2 linked regions of the Asticcacaulis excentricus CB 48 genome follow. The protein of the gene in region 1 interacts with the protein of each later gene in a pairwise test. Links are inferred from orthologs where the notes say so. Each region holds a gene or a part of one and is shown on either strand. Other genes may lie near its edges.

Region 1 (7,132 bases):
CATCCGTAACGAACTGGCCGCCTATGCCGAAGACCTGGCCAAACGCCCGGAAATCGTCGCGATCAACAAGGTGGACTCGCTCGATCCCGAGGCACGTAAGGACCTGAGCAAGAAGCTGAAAAAAGCGTCGGGGCAGACGCCCTACCTCATTTCCGGCGTCACCGGCGAAGGCGTGCGAGACCTTTTATTCGCGGCCCATGCGAAGATCATTGAAAGCGAGAAGGCCGAAAAGGCCGGGGACTCGCCGGCCCCCTCCACCTACGATCCGTGGGATAGATAAAGGGTGGTGTTGGGCGTCTGCGTGATCGGTCTTTCTTATTCTTCCTCCGCTGTACAGGGGAGGAGAGCCTAAGCATGTGGTTCGCCGGCCCCGCCCCGATCTTCCATACGCTGAGCCATGGTGCCTTGCGGTCGGGGTTCCATCTCGAACGCGGCATGAAAATCGGCCTGTTTGGCGGGTCGTTCAATCCGGCGCACGAAGGCCACGCCCATGTGGCCGAAACCGCGCGGATGCGTCTGGGACTAGATCGCATCATCTGGCTCGTGTCGCCGCAGAACCCGTTGAAATCAAAGCGCGATACGGCCCCACTGAGCGAGCGCATCGCCGCCATTCGTCCGTTTGTCGGACCCAAGGACATAATTTCTGATTTTGAGACCCGCATCAACGCCACCTATACGCTCGATACCCTGCGCGCCTTGAAAGCGCGCTATCCGGGGGTGCAGTTCGTGTGGATAATGGGTGGGGATTCGCTGGCCAGCTTCCACCGCTGGCGCGGCTGGGTGCAGATCGCGCGTATGATCCCCATTGCCATCGTCTCGCGTCCCGGTGTCCTGATGAAAAGCCGGCTGTCCCCCACCGCGCGGCGCTTTGCCCACTACAGGCGCAAGGAACGTGAAGGCCGTATCTTCAGCGGACTCCAGGCCCCAGCCTGGGCCTATCTGAAGGGGCCCCTGCACAATATCTCTTCGACGGCCCTGCGCGCTCAACGCAAAAAAGCCGAAGGCGAAACCCCACCCTCGTTATAAAATTGGCGGTGGCTGCATTACTAACCGTGACCTCGGCCCCTGTCTGTGCTAGGGTGAGGCCAACTTATCCACATATGGAGTAAAACCCTGTCTCGTCAGCTTGCGCAAGACGCGCATTCGGAACCCGCCGCCCCCCCGGCGGACATCGACCAAAGTACCGCCGATTTCGAGGAAACCTCTCTCGAAACCCTCATCCTGAACAAGCTGGATGATGACAAGGCGCAGGATATCGTGTGCATCGATCTGCGCGGCAAAAGCTCGGTGGCCGACACCCTGATCATCGCTTCGGGCCGTTCACACCGCCATGTCGGCGCTCTGGCCGATCACGTCATGCGTGCGCTGAAAGACGCGGGCTTTGGCAAGGCACGCGTAGAAGGGCTCCCGGCCTGCGACTGGGTGCTGCTCGATGCCGGCGACGTCGTGGTGCACCTGTTCCGCCCGGAAGTGCGCAGCTTCTACAATATCGAAAAAATTTGGTCGGTATCGTCGAACCACACGGTCGATAGTCACTAATGGCCTTGTATCTCCCCGGTTCGCCGGGGAGGCGCCTAATCGTGTGCGATTTCGGGGGCCTTTATGGCTCCCTTTTCATTTAGCGCTTTATGAAACTTATCCTCGCCGCCGTCGGCAAGCTCGGCAACACCCCGGAAAACACCCTCACGCGCGACTATCTCAGTCGCGCGACTTTAAGCGGCCGCCCGCTGGGGCTGGGTCCGGCGGAGTTAATGGAGATCGAGCCGAAGAAGACCGCAAAGTCTCAGGACTCCACCCTCAACAAGGCGCGGGAAGCCGAGGCCATTCGCGCGGCGCTGGGCGAAGGCGTGTGCCTGATCACCTGCGACGAGCGCGGCGAGCTTCTGACCTCACGCCAGATCGCTCAGCGTGTCGATAAGATGAAAGACTCCGGCGAGCGCAAGCTAGCGTTCCTGATCGGCGGGGCGGATGGGCTCGATGCCGAACTGGTTAAATCGGCGCGCTTTTCACTGGCCTTTGGGCCGCAGACCTGGCCGCACGCCCTGGTACGGCTGATGCTGGCGGAGCAAATGTACCGGGCGACGACGATCCTCGGCGGATCGCCGTACCATAGAGATTAAAACAGCTTTTCCGGCCGCTTCTGAAGCGTGCAATAGCCTTCTTCGTACGCCCCCGGCCCTTCCTTGATTAGTGTCGAACCGCCCAGCGGCAGCTTGCCGTCCGTGCGTCGCGCCAGATAGGCCCCCGTATAACGATCCAGCGTCACCCGCAACTGTGCGCCGCGTTTGGTGCGCGCATTGTAGAGGTCGTAATAGTTGGCGCTGATCGTCACGCGGCAATCGAGCGTTTCGCAGGCCGTGTCTTTCAGCAAACTCTGATGACGTGGATCGGCCATTACCATTTTGAAGCGCGCCGTGTTTTCCGGGAAGACGTCAGACAACGCGACCTCCAGATAAAATTGCCCCCTGGAGATTAGCCCCTTTGGTCCGACGACCTGGGTTTCACACCTCAAATCATGGGTGACGCTGGGGCTCAGCGGCAGGGCCTCGGGCTGCCCTTTGGGTTCAGGCGCAGGGGCAACTGCGATTGTCGGCGGCGGTGGGGGCGGCGGTGGGGGCACGGCGTGCGTCATCGGGGCGACCGGCATCGCCACAGGCACCGTTTGGGCGTCGGTCTTTGCGGCAGAAGTGTTTTTTAACTGCGTATAGGGGATCGGCCCCTCCGGCAGTTTGAGCGCAGGCACGACAGTTTTGGGTTTTGGTTTTGGTTTTGGCTTAGGGCGTGGCTTGGGCTTAGGTACCGGCGCGCCCTCCTCTCCCACCGCTCCCGATGCGCCCTCGCTATCGGGCGGCTCGGCATAGGCGGCACCGCTCAACAGCGCGCAGGCGAGGAGGAGAGCAAGGCGTTTCATGTCAGGACTCTTCCCCGAAACGGTCGGACACTAGCGCCACCAGCGCCTCGACGGCGGCTTGCGCCTGTTCGCCCTCGGCCTCGATGTCGATAAAGGTGCCTTTGGACGCGGCCAGCATCAGCAAGCCCATGATCGACTGCGCATCGACGCGCGACTCGTCTTTCAGCACGTAAATCTGCGCATCGAACTGTGCGGCAGTCTTGACGAACTTGGCAGAGGCGCGGGCATGCAGCCCCTTGTCGTTGACGATTTCGACGCGTGCCGTGATGGGAGTAGTGTCGCTCATGGGGCCCTATACCGATGGTGGAGCGATGTTTACCGCCTCTGTCTTAGCGGGGCGTTAACACCTGTTTACCCTAAGCGCAAATCCCTTACCCCCTCGGTTCGAGGTACTGGGTCTGCATGGAGCGCTGGGTGTCGTCGAGGGCCATGCGGATGAGCGATTCCATGCACCATCTGGCCGCCCCTGAGTCCTGACGTTTGATGGCGTCAAACACGCGGCGGTGGTCGGGGATGGGGTCGCGGGTCAGGGCCTGATGGCGCTGTTTGAAGCGCGTGGACCAGGCGACCGCCGCCCCGATCGAATGACTGAGTGAGGCGAGGGCTTCGTTATGCGTGGCGTGCATCAGCGCGTCGTGGAAGTCGAGATCGGCCTTGCGCCCGGCTTCGGTGGCCAGGGTCTCGGCCTCCATCAGGTCGAGTGCCCTGTCCATCAGGCGCAGGTGCTCGTCCGTGCGGCGCAGCGCCGCCAGCTCGGCCGCCGCCGGTTCGGTGATCAGACGCAGCTCAAACAGGCCCTTAATGAAGTCCTCCGACGGCTCGGTCTCGAACATCCAGCCCAGCACTTCCGGATCGAGCACGTTCCAGCGACGACGCGCCGTGACGCGCGTCCCGGCCTTGGGGCGGCTTTCGACCATGCCCTTGGCCGCCAAAATGCGGATGGCCTCACGATAGGCCGAGCGCGAGATGTCTAGGGTGGAGGACGAGTCGATCTCATTGGGCAGGACCTCGCCAGGCTTATAGACGCCCTTGAGGATGTCCACCCCCAGCCGGTGGGCCAGCGCCCCGTGCAGGCGGCCTTGGAAATGCACGCCGTAAGCGGAACTTTCGGTAGCCGCAGAGCGGTCAAACGTCGCGGCAGGTCGGGTATCGGTCATGCAGGTCCCTGTCTAGAGCATTCATCGGTTCAGTTGAGCCGCCGAATGCTCTAAGTTTCTGTTGGGTAGCGCAATTTTTGCGAAAAGTGCCAAGACGCTTTTATGGCACTTTTTCGGATTGCGCTCCAATCCTCCGTTTCCCTGCTCGCGCAGAGACGAGTGTACGAGAATCTTCGTATGATCATAAACACGATTTGACAAACCGCAAAGGCGGGCCTAAGTCACAATCAATTGTCTGAGTTTTAAGAGCAATATTTGTTGGGAGTGATCCATGACCCTTCGCCTGATCCAGTTTGTCGATGCCCACGGGACGCGCGGCGTGGCCGCTGCCGAGGATGACGGTTCGGCTAAGGTTATTGTGGGCGTGACCACGACCTATGAGCTGGCCAAGGCCGCCATTGCGGCCAAACGCTCTATTGCTGATCAGGTGGCGCAGCAGGGCCTCGGCGAGGCGGTCGATATCGCGCTGGCCCTGTCCGAAGGGCGTGTGCTGGCCCCGATTGACCATCCGGACCCGGCGCACCTGCACCTGACCGGGACGGGTCTGACGCACCTGGGCTCCGCTGAGGGCCGCGACAAGATGCACGCCAAGGCCAAAGACGCAGGTGGCGAAGAAAATCTGACCGACTCGATGCGCATGTTCCTGATGGGCGTGAAGGGTGGCAAGCCGGCATCGGGCACCGCCGGAGCTCAGCCGGAATGGTTCTATAAGGGCAATGGTTACGCACTGGTCGGGCCGGGCGCGGAGCTGGTGTCGCCGGGCTTTGCCGAAGACGGCGGTGAGGAGCCGGAAATGGCCGGTATCTACGTCATCGGTGAGGATGCACAGCCCTATCGCATTGGCTTTGCGCTGGCCAATGAGTTCTCCGACCACGTGACCGAGAAGCAGAACTATCTGTGGCTGGCCCACTCCAAGCTGCGCCCGGCGTCTCTGGGTGTCGAGATTCTGACCGGCGACCTGCCGAGCCACGTGGAAGGCACGTCGAAGATCGTGCGCGGCAACGAAGTGATCTGGGAAAAGCCGTTCATCTCCGGTGAGGACAATATGTCCCACACGTTTGAGAATCTGGAACACCACCACTTCAAGTACGAGCTGTTCCGCGTGCCGGGCGATGTGCACGTGCACTGCTTCGGCACGGCCACAGCGAGCTTTGCCGACGGTGTGAAGACGCAAACAGGCGACGTGTTCGAAATCGATGCCCGCCCCTTCGTCCACCCGCTCAGAAACCCGCTCAAAACCACCGAGCCTCTGGCCAGCACAGCGAAAGTGATGCGCTTATAAGAGCCTTATACCTCCCCGGTACGCCGGGGACGTATAAGGGTTGACGCCTCTGCGCCCCGGCATTACCGCTTGCCCCGGACAAGAAGGACAAGCCCATGCCAACCGCCCGCCCTGCGTTGCCTGCCGAAGCCCCCATACCCGACCGCGTAATTGCGATTTCCGAGGGGGCAGTCAATGCACCGGAAGGGCAATGGCCGGACCGCATCCACAAGCAGGTCACGCGCGCCGAACTTAGCGAGTTTAAATCACCGTCTCCGGCGCGCGCGCGCGCCCTCGTCTATGGGGGTGGCGGCTATATCAACCTTGTCCATGACAAGGAGGGGGTGGAGGTCGCTCTGTGGCTCAACGCGCAAGGTATCGATGCCTATGTGCTGACGCACCGAATGCCCGGGCAGGCGGATGCAGATGGCGGCGTGTGGCCCTACGATATCGCCCTAAGCGACGGCCTCAAGGCGCTCGATTATCTGGAAAGCCTGACGGACCTGCCGCTGCTGCACGTGGGGCTGTCGTCGGGCGGGCATCTGGCCGGCGTCATGGCGTGTCAAGTTCACGCTCAAAAGGCCAGGGGCGTGCTGATCGCCTATGCGCCCATCAATGCCAATCACCGCGAATATAAGGCACCGGCGGGCAAGCCCGACTACCCGCCCGCCCAAAAGCAGGCCTTTTACGATGCCTGGCCCATCGGCATTGCCGGGGAACCCCACGGTATCCCACAAATGCCTGTGTTTCTGGCCTATGCCCTGCACGATCAAATCGTGCCGGTCGATCATGCGCTGAACTTGATCAAGGCCATGCAGCAGACGGGTGGCGACGTCGATGCCCACATCTTCGCGCAGGCCCCGCACGGCTTTGCGCTGCGTGAGCTTGACGGTACGCACGATCAGTGGTCCTCGCTGGCCGCCCGCTGGATCGACAAGGTACTGCGTTGATCCGTCCGGCGACCACCGCCGATATCGCCGCCCTTACGCGCATCTGGGAAGAGTCGGTGCGCGCCGCCTATGACTTCCTTTCTGAGAGCGATATCAACTTTTACCGCCCCTACCTGCTGGCCGGGCTGATGGACGGCGAGGTCTGGGTCGCCGAAGACGACGGTGCCCACGCAGGGTTTTGCGTGCTGGCGGGTGACAACACGCTGGCCATGCTGTTTATCGATCCGGTGCACCAGCGGCGCGGTGTGGGTCGCGCCCTGATCGCCCATGCCTGCGCGCTGAGAGGCCCACTGATCGTAGAGGTCAACGAACAGGTGACGGGCAACGTCACCTTCTATCAAAAGTGCGGATTTGCGGTAACCGGTCGTTCCGACACCGATGCCGCGGGCAATCCCTACCCGATTGTGTTTATGGCGCAGTGACCTATGTGCCAGACTGGATAAATGGCACCTTTTCAAACAGCTTGCGTTCTTCACCGCGAGGGTCATTGGCCATTTGCGGTGTCAAATCCATCAGCATCGTCTGGCGCTCCGGTAAGCTGTAGGGCGTCCAATCAGGCAGGGCGGGGGTCTGTGGCGATCCGTTGCGCGCAAAAGCGATAAAGGCGTCACAGAACAGGTCGGCCATGCGTCGGGCCTGCGGGCTGTCGGTCGAGATGGCCTCTGGCACTGCGGTGGTGCGGAAGACGAGCGGAATGTCGATGGTGTGGGGCGCGCCCAGCCGCCCGTCGTCTTTGGGCGTCTTCCAATCGACCTGATAGACAAAGGTTTTCGCTCCCACTTTGGCGCGTTCTTCAGCCTCGATAATCGCCCCGCGCCAGGACCGCCCCGCCGTCGTCGCCGCGAAATAGACA
Region 2 (7,311 bases), 370 kb from region 1 along the record:
GAAGTGATACTGCCCAAAAACCAGCCTCCAACGCTCCAGACTGACAATGCGCGACAGGGTTTAGCAAAACGGGAACTCATGGCTTCCCGAAATGCCAGCCGATGTTCATTCTCATGAGACAGTGTTTCCTTCAGCCAGGCCTCCAAGTCGTTTGCGCCTGAGGGCAGTCGCTTAAGCTGGGCAGAATAAATCGAAACGGCGCCGTGTTCGCCTGCGTGATTGACCCGCAAAATTCGTCGGATCAGTTTCTGGTCTTGAGATAGCGGTCGCGGCATTGAAAAAGCTTATCCCCGGCGAGTCGGCATGGCAATCTATCCGAACGGTTAGGCATCTTTACACGCCCAGAGCGGAAATAGAATCGAGGATATCACGGTTACCAATATCTCGGTGTGACGCGAAAATTGCATACACATATCCCACATCGACTCTGTTGCTTGCTCTCTATTGTTGACCGTATGAATCGTTGCGGCATATATGGCAGTAGACGGGGGGTAATTTGGGTCTGAATTTCGAAAAGATTGAAACGCTTGCACCTGATCAGGGATCGCTCGACGCTGCCCGCAAACTTCTGAAAATTACGCAGTGGCCGACCCTGGCCGCCGATGGGTCCGGCCTGATCTGGGGCGAATGCCAAGGGTCTGGTGCTACGCCATACCGTGTTTGCGTGACCGAAGCCGATGCCGGCTACAAATGCTCCTGCCCCAGCCGCAAATTCCCATGCAAGCATTCGCTCGCACTTATGTGGCTGCGCACCGACGGCAAGGCGACATTCGGTCCCGGTGCGCCGCCGGAATGGGTGAGGGACTGGCTGTCGCGCCGGCGCGGCCCGTCGGATACTTCCGCAGCCGACCCTACCAAGCCCACAAAGACTAAAGCGTCAATCGCGGCGGCCAGAGAGGTCGAAGACGCGCCCGATCCGAAGGCCGAAGCCAGGGCGGCGGCGGCACGCGAACGAAACCGTCAGGACCGCGAAGCCTCAATCGCCGGCGGCCTGGATGAGCTAGACATCTGGCTAAGCGATCAAATCGATACCGGTCTGGCTGGTTTTGCTGCCAATGCCGTCAACGCCTGCCGGACGATCGCGCAAAGACTGGTGGATGCTAAGGCTTCCGGACTGGCGGCCCGGTTGGATGCGTTGCCAGCACGTTTGTTCGCCTGCTCCGATGCCGCCCGCCCACACACAGCGCTTGAAGAACTGGGACAATTGCACCTGATCGCCGAAGCCTATCGCCGTCAGAGTCTCTTATCGCCGGAATTGAAGGCCGATGTACGTCAGGCCGTCGGCTGGACAGTGACGCGCGAATCCCTGCTGGCCGATCCAACGGCGGAGCGCCTGTCGGGCCGCTGGCAGGTCTGGGCAACACGTGCCGAGGTCCAGCCGGACCGGTTGCGGCGGCTGGAAACCTGGCTTTATGGCAGTGGGCGCTTTGCTGTGCTGATCGACTTTGTGCCGGTTGCAACCGGGGCCACCGCTAGTGGTTACACGGTCGGCGATGGTTTTGACGCCGAACTTGTCTTCTATCCGTCACCTGTTCCGTTGCGCGCCCTAGTGGTCACCCAAACAAGCCCCGCGCAACCAGGCGGGATCATAGACCTTGCAAACGGCGATCTCGAAACTGCCTACGCTGCTTATGAGGCGGCCCTGTCCATCCGGCCGTGGCTAGCCGAATACCCGTTCGCTTTCGAAGGCGCCGAGGTACGCCGCGCTGGTGAGTGCCTCTATCTGTGCGGTGGAGACCTGGCCCTTCCATTGGCAGCCGCACAAGAGGCCAGCGCATGGCCCTTGCTGCGCACCGGGCCGTTCAGGGGGCTGGGACTGTGGGACGGGATGACGTTCGATCTGCGCTGGGCCGAAACCAGCCTAGGACGGTGGACGGCATGAGCGCACAGGTTTTCAAAATCCATCTCTTGCCCGGACTTCTGTCCGGCAACCGCGATCTGGCGCTTGCGCGTGCTGGTGTTGCGACCTCGCTTCAGGCCCTGGCCCTGACGGCTCAGACTCTGCGCTTCGACCGGCCAGCCATGCCGACCTCTTTTCAGGTCGTAGAGACCATTTCCGACACCCGGGCCATCGTGCCGGATGCCGTGCGCCGCCCTTTGATCCGCCTCTTAACGCGCAAGGCTGTCGGCATCGCCCCCAATGCTTTTCCGGATGCCATCGCCCGTCTGATGGCAGCGCGGCGCCTACGTCTGCATCCCTTCGATTTGGCGAAGCTGGAGAGCTTTGTTCGCGGTTATGCCGAAGCGCTAGGCGCGGAAGCCGCCGCCTTTGCCCAGCGTCATGCGCCGCCGGAGGAAAGACGGGGTTATTTCGAAACCGATGCTCTTGACGAAACGACGTGGATGCTGGCCACACCGGCGGCACGTCAAGCCTATATCGTCACCCGTCGCCGTGAGGACGCTGCGGCGGGACGCGTACTGGTAGAGGGCGTCTGGGCGTCCGAACCAGCCGATACGCGCGTGCGTCTGTTGGCGTCTTTGCAAGAAGGTCTTGGATCAGAGGACGCGCCTTTCCTGACCTCGTTGAACAAGGACCGCGCTCCGCGTGTGCGGGAAATGGCTATGCGCCTCCTTGCCCGCTTGCCTGGTCACGAAGGCGACAATCCGGCGCTCAATGCCGTCACCGGCCGCCTCAAGAGCAAGCAGACGGGCTTTCTTACCAAACGGACAACCCTGTCACTGGAACTGCCGGCCAATGTGACTGTCCATTCCGCCCCGACCTGGCTGGTCGAGACTTTTAGCGTCATCGGCCTAGACGAACTGGCCCGCGCCGTTGCACTGACGGCGGCCGCCTTACCGGCAGCAGCGGAAAAGGATGACAACCTGCTGCTGGCTCTGGCGGTTATGGCGACTCGCGACAAACGATTCGACGTTCTGAAAGGAGTGGTCGATCATCTGCCGGACGTCTGGGAGCAATTGCTACGGGCGAACTTCACCTATCTTGACGACTATACACCTGATGAACGGGCGCGCTGGGCGCAGGTGGTGATCCGCCCCATGACCTGGACGCAGGACGCCCCCCTGTGGAGCCTCGTCAAACTGCCCGCCGTACTCGACGGTCCGGCGTCGGACGCCCTGATGGCAGACCTATTGAAAGCCCGTCCATGGCTGGAGCAACTCAAGGACAACAGCAAGCTTTCGGTCGACCTGATCAACGTCATGGCCAGCCTTTCCCCGCCTTCGCACCGCGCAGCCCTCCGCGCTCAGATCGCCCCGCTCGATCCGGCCAAGACCGCCGACGCCCTTACTTTCCTTGATATCATGGATGCCCTGGAGGCCCCAAATGTCTGACACCCAATTACGGCGTAGCGCCGAAGATATCTATGCGAGTGAACTTTTTGCCCTTGCCAAGGGCGACGACCGCCCCCGTCCGGAGAACTGGAAGCTGTCCCCACAGGCCGTTGTCACCTACCTCCTTGGTGGCAAGGCCAAGGACGGCACGGTGATCTCGGAAAAATATGTCGGCAACCGCCGCCTAATCGAGACCGCCGTTGCAACTCTGGCCACAGACCGGGCGCTTCTGCTTCTGGGTCTGCCTGGCACGGCCAAGTCTTGGGTGTCGGAGCACCTGGCCGCCGCCATTTCCGGCTCGTCACAGCGCCTGATCCAGTGCACCGCCGGCACCGATGAAAACCAGATCCGCTATAGCTGGAACTATGCATTTCTGTTGGCTAAGGGCCCTTCGCCCGAAGCCTTGGTCAAGACGCCGATGGTTCGAGCGATGGAGGACGGCACGCTGCTGCGCCTCGAAGAACTGACCCGCATGGGATCGGACGTGCAGGACACGCTGATCACCATCCTGTCGGAAAAGACCCTGCCTGTGCCGGAACTCGACATGGCCATTTCCGCCCGGCGCGGCTTCAACGTCATTGCCACCGCCAATAACCGCGACAAGGGCGTCAATGACCTGTCATCGGCCCTGAAGCGCCGTTTCAACGTAGTCGTCCTGCCATCGCCGGCCACGCTTGAGGAAGAGACCGCCATCGTCGTCAAGCGCGTCGGCGAGATCGGTACAAATCTCACCCTGCCCGCCATCCAGCCGGCGGACAAGGAACTGGCCCGCATCGTCACCGTCTTCCGCGAATTGCGCGACGGAAAGACGCTGAACGGCAAGATCAAGCTCAAGACGTCGACGGGCAGCCTGTCGACCGCCGAAGCCATTTCGGTCGGCGTGTCGGCTTGGGCGGAGGCAGCGCACTTCGGCAATGGCCGCATCGACGCCCATGCCCTAGCCGCCAACATCGTCGGCGCCATCGTCAAGGATCCGGTGCAGGACGGCGTCGCCCTGTCGGAATATCTGGAAACCGTCGTGCGGACCCGCGATGGCTGGGGCGATCTCTACGGCGCTATCCGCGAGGTCATGTAAATTGACCAGGGTACACCTGCTCGGCATCCGCCACCACGGACCAGGCTCCGCCGCGCTGCTAAAAGGCGCGCTGGAGGCGCTTGACCCAGCGTGTGTGCTGATCGAGGGACCTACAGAAGGCGATGCGCTGATTGAGTACGCCGCCCTACCCGGCATGAAACCCCCTCTCGCCATGCTCTTCTATGCTTCGGATGAAGCGTCCAATGCCATGTTCGCGCCGTTCGCAGAGTTTTCACCTGAATGGGTGGCCCTGCGGTGGGCGCTGGACCGTGGCCGCGAGGTGAAGTTCATCGACTGGCCGGCGGCGGTGTCCCTGGCGCGTGCACCGGTCGATGCGAAGGACGAAGAGGCCATCCTAACTCAGACCCAGCCCCCTGAAAGAGTCCGCGCCGATCCACTTGATATCCTCGCCGAAGCTGCCGGTTATGGCGATGGCGAAGCCTTCTGGAACGCGCTAATCGAACAGTATGGCGGAACTGGTCAGACACCGCTGGAAGTGTTTGCAGCCATTGAGACCGCCATGACTGAGGCCCGCCAGCACCAGGCCGACGTCGCCGGCATGAGTGCAGTGGAAACCCTGCGCGAAAACCGTCGCGAAGCCTTTATGCGCACCCATATCCGCGAGGCACTCAAACGACATGAGGGCCTTGTAGCCGCAGTCGTCGGCGCTTGGCATATCGGCGGTTTGCGAAAATCCGCGACCGCTATCGAGGACAAGGCGCTCATCAAGGAGCTGCCGCGGATCAAGGTCGAGGCGACCTGGGCGCCCTGGAGTGATAGCCGGCTAAGCTTTGCTTCGGGCTATGCCGCGGGCGTCATTTCGCCCGGCTGGTATCGCCACCTGTGGGACCTCTACAGCCGCGATCAACATGAAGGGGCGGAGCCTTTTGCCGCCCTGTGGCAGGCGCGGACGGCGGCGCTTCTGCGGGAGGAAGGCTATGCTGCCTCGACGGCTTCCGCCATCGAAGCCGCCCGGTTGGCGCTCAGTTTATCCGCTCTGCGTGGCATGGCCATACCGGGCCTGACCGAGATGCGCGACGCCACATTGTCGGCCCTGTGCCACGGCGACGAGACCGCGCTCAGGCTGATCGAGCGCCAGCTTTATATCGGTGAACGGATCGGTGAAATTGATGATGCCGTGCCGCAGATGCCGCTCAAGCGCGACTTCGACCTGTGGTGCCGCAAAACGCGCCTGAAGCCGTCGGAACTGACCGAGGAGATGCGACTCGACCTGCGCTCGGATGCTGGTCTGCTGAAATCGACCTTCCTGCACCGCCTGAATTTGATTGGTGTTCACTGGGGACGCCTGCTCGATGCCGAGGCCGGGCGCGGCACCTTCCGCGAAATCTGGTCGCTGACCTGGAACCCCGACCTCACCATCGCCCTGGCTGAAGCGCTGGTCTGGGGCGTTACGCTGGAACGGGCGGCCGTGGGCGCAACGGTCGATCGCTCCAGCAAGACAACCTCGATCTCAGAGCTTGCCGACCTTGTCCGCGCGGCACTGGTTGCGGATCTGCCCGAAGCCGCTAAAGCCTGCATCGACCGTCTTCAGGCCGCCGCCGTTCACTTGAGCGACATCACCGACCTGATGACCGCAGTAGCACCTCTGGTCCGCATTGTTCGATATGGCACAGCGCGCAAATTGCCTGAAGCCGAACTGCGTGGACTTATTGCCACGCTGGCCGCCGAAATCAATGCCGGGGTCCGGACGGGCTCGCATCAACTGGACGCAGACGAAGCCTCGGCTCGCATCGACGCCATGCGCGCCTATGACGAAGCGCTTGGATTGTTCGGCGACACCGGCCTGACAGAGGAATGGCATCGGCAACTGGCGCGCATGGTCGATGACGAACAGATCGCCGCCCCGGTCGCCGGCCTGGCCTTGCGGCGTCTCCACGACAGCCGGCAGTGGGGGGAACCCGCTGTCGCGGCCGCCTTCTCACGTCACATTGTCGGCGAAACGCCCGCGCGCGCCGGCGCCTTTGTCGAAAGTTTTTTGTCGGGCTCAGCAGAGGTGCTCATCCAGGATCCGGTCCTCCTCTTCCTACTCGACGAGTGGCTGTCCGGGCTTGACGAGAATAGCTTCATAGAAAGCCTGCCGCTGCTCCGTCGAGCCCTGTCGGGCTTCGATACCGGCGGACGCAAACGCGTCATGGACCGTCTGCGCGGCGGGCGTCAGACCGTGGCGACACTGGATGAAGCCGCCAAGGAGAATCCGGCGTTTGAGCGCGCCCTGCCGCTGCTGAGGCAGATTTTAGGTCTTGAGTCTGCGGGGATTGAGGCATGAGCGAGAGCGAAAGGCTACGTCGCTGGCAACTGGCGCTGGGTGAGGACGAACAAGACCTGTCCGAGCGCGACCGGAGGCTGAGCCAGTCCTTGACGGCACTATATCAACCGCAGGAAAAAAAGAGTCGCGGCGGACTTGGCGCATCATCACCCAAGGTGTCGCGTTGGCTGGGCGATATCCGCGAATTCTTCCCGACCCCGGTCGTTCAGGTAATCCAGAAGGACGCGTTCGAGCGCCTGAACCTCAAAGCCCTGATGCTGGAACCCGAATTTCTGGCAACGTTGGAGGCTGACGTCCATCTGGTCGCTGACCTGATCTCCTTGCGCGGCGCGATCCCGGAAAAAAGCAAGGAGACAGCGCGCCTGGTGGTGCGCAAGGTCGTTGACGAGATGCTGAAACGCCTGGAAGCCAAAACGGTTGAGACCTTGCGCGGCGCCTTGAACCGCAGCCAGCGTACCCGCAGGCCAAGACATGGCGACATCGACTGGGGCCGAACCATCGGCGCCAATCTGCGTCACTATCAGGCCGATTACCACACCGTCGTACCGGAAACCCTGATCGGCTGTGCCCGCCGCACTAAAACGCGCGCCGATCTGGATCACGTCATGCTATGCGTCGATCAGTCGGGCTCGATGGCAACTTCGGTCGTCTATGCTTC

What was found. Proteins that work in one complex are often made in the same cells at the same time.
Region 2: the proteins of rsfS (region 1) and ASTEX_RS03615 interact in binary tests that used the Escherichia coli proteins (3 or more experiments, as listed by UniProt). The link is inferred for Asticcacaulis excentricus CB 48 from one-to-one orthologs.

The regions. Positions count from the first base shown.
Region 1 is NC_014816.1:411,141-418,272, reverse strand. Bases 35-2,854 are described here. They hold rsfS (ribosome silencing factor), read left to right. Parts: upstream 35-1,170; coding sequence 1,171-1,539; downstream 1,540-2,854. Other genes in these bases: ASTEX_RS01940 (hypothetical protein), read right to left, coding at 2,117-2,854; rlmH (23S rRNA (pseudouridine(1915)-N(3))-methyltransferase RlmH), read left to right, coding at 1,629-2,120; ASTEX_RS01955 (nicotinate-nucleotide adenylyltransferase), read left to right, coding at 355-1,026; obgE (GTPase ObgE), read left to right, coding at 35-280. Outside these bases: more of obgE, read left to right, coding at 1-34; more of ASTEX_RS01940, read right to left, coding at 2,855-2,911; ASTEX_RS01935 (HPr family phosphocarrier protein), read right to left, coding at 2,913-3,197; ASTEX_RS01930 (FadR/GntR family transcriptional regulator), read right to left, coding at 3,283-4,068; AraD1 family protein, read left to right, coding at 4,340-5,350; ASTEX_RS01920 (alpha/beta hydrolase family protein), read left to right, coding at 5,446-6,279; ASTEX_RS01915 (GNAT family N-acetyltransferase), read left to right, coding at 6,276-6,701; ASTEX_RS01910 (carboxylesterase/lipase family protein), read right to left, coding at 6,703-7,132. UniProt on the Escherichia coli protein: Functions as a ribosomal silencing factor. Interacts with ribosomal protein uL14 (rplN), blocking formation of intersubunit bridge B8.
Region 2 is NC_014816.1:779,083-786,393, reverse strand. The notes cover bases 2,326-5,324. They hold ASTEX_RS03615 (ATP-binding protein), read left to right. Parts: upstream 2,326-3,283; coding sequence 3,284-4,366; downstream 4,367-5,324. Other genes in these bases: ASTEX_RS03610 (DUF5682 family protein), read left to right, coding at 4,368-5,324; ASTEX_RS19190 (DUF5691 domain-containing protein), read left to right, coding at 2,326-3,291. In the rest of the region: ASTEX_RS21045 (demethoxyubiquinone hydroxylase family protein), read right to left, coding at 1-275; ASTEX_RS03625 (SWIM zinc finger family protein), read left to right, coding at 497-1,882; more of ASTEX_RS19190, read left to right, coding at 1,879-2,325; more of ASTEX_RS03610, read left to right, coding at 5,325-6,653; ASTEX_RS03605 (VWA domain-containing protein), read left to right, coding at 6,650-7,311.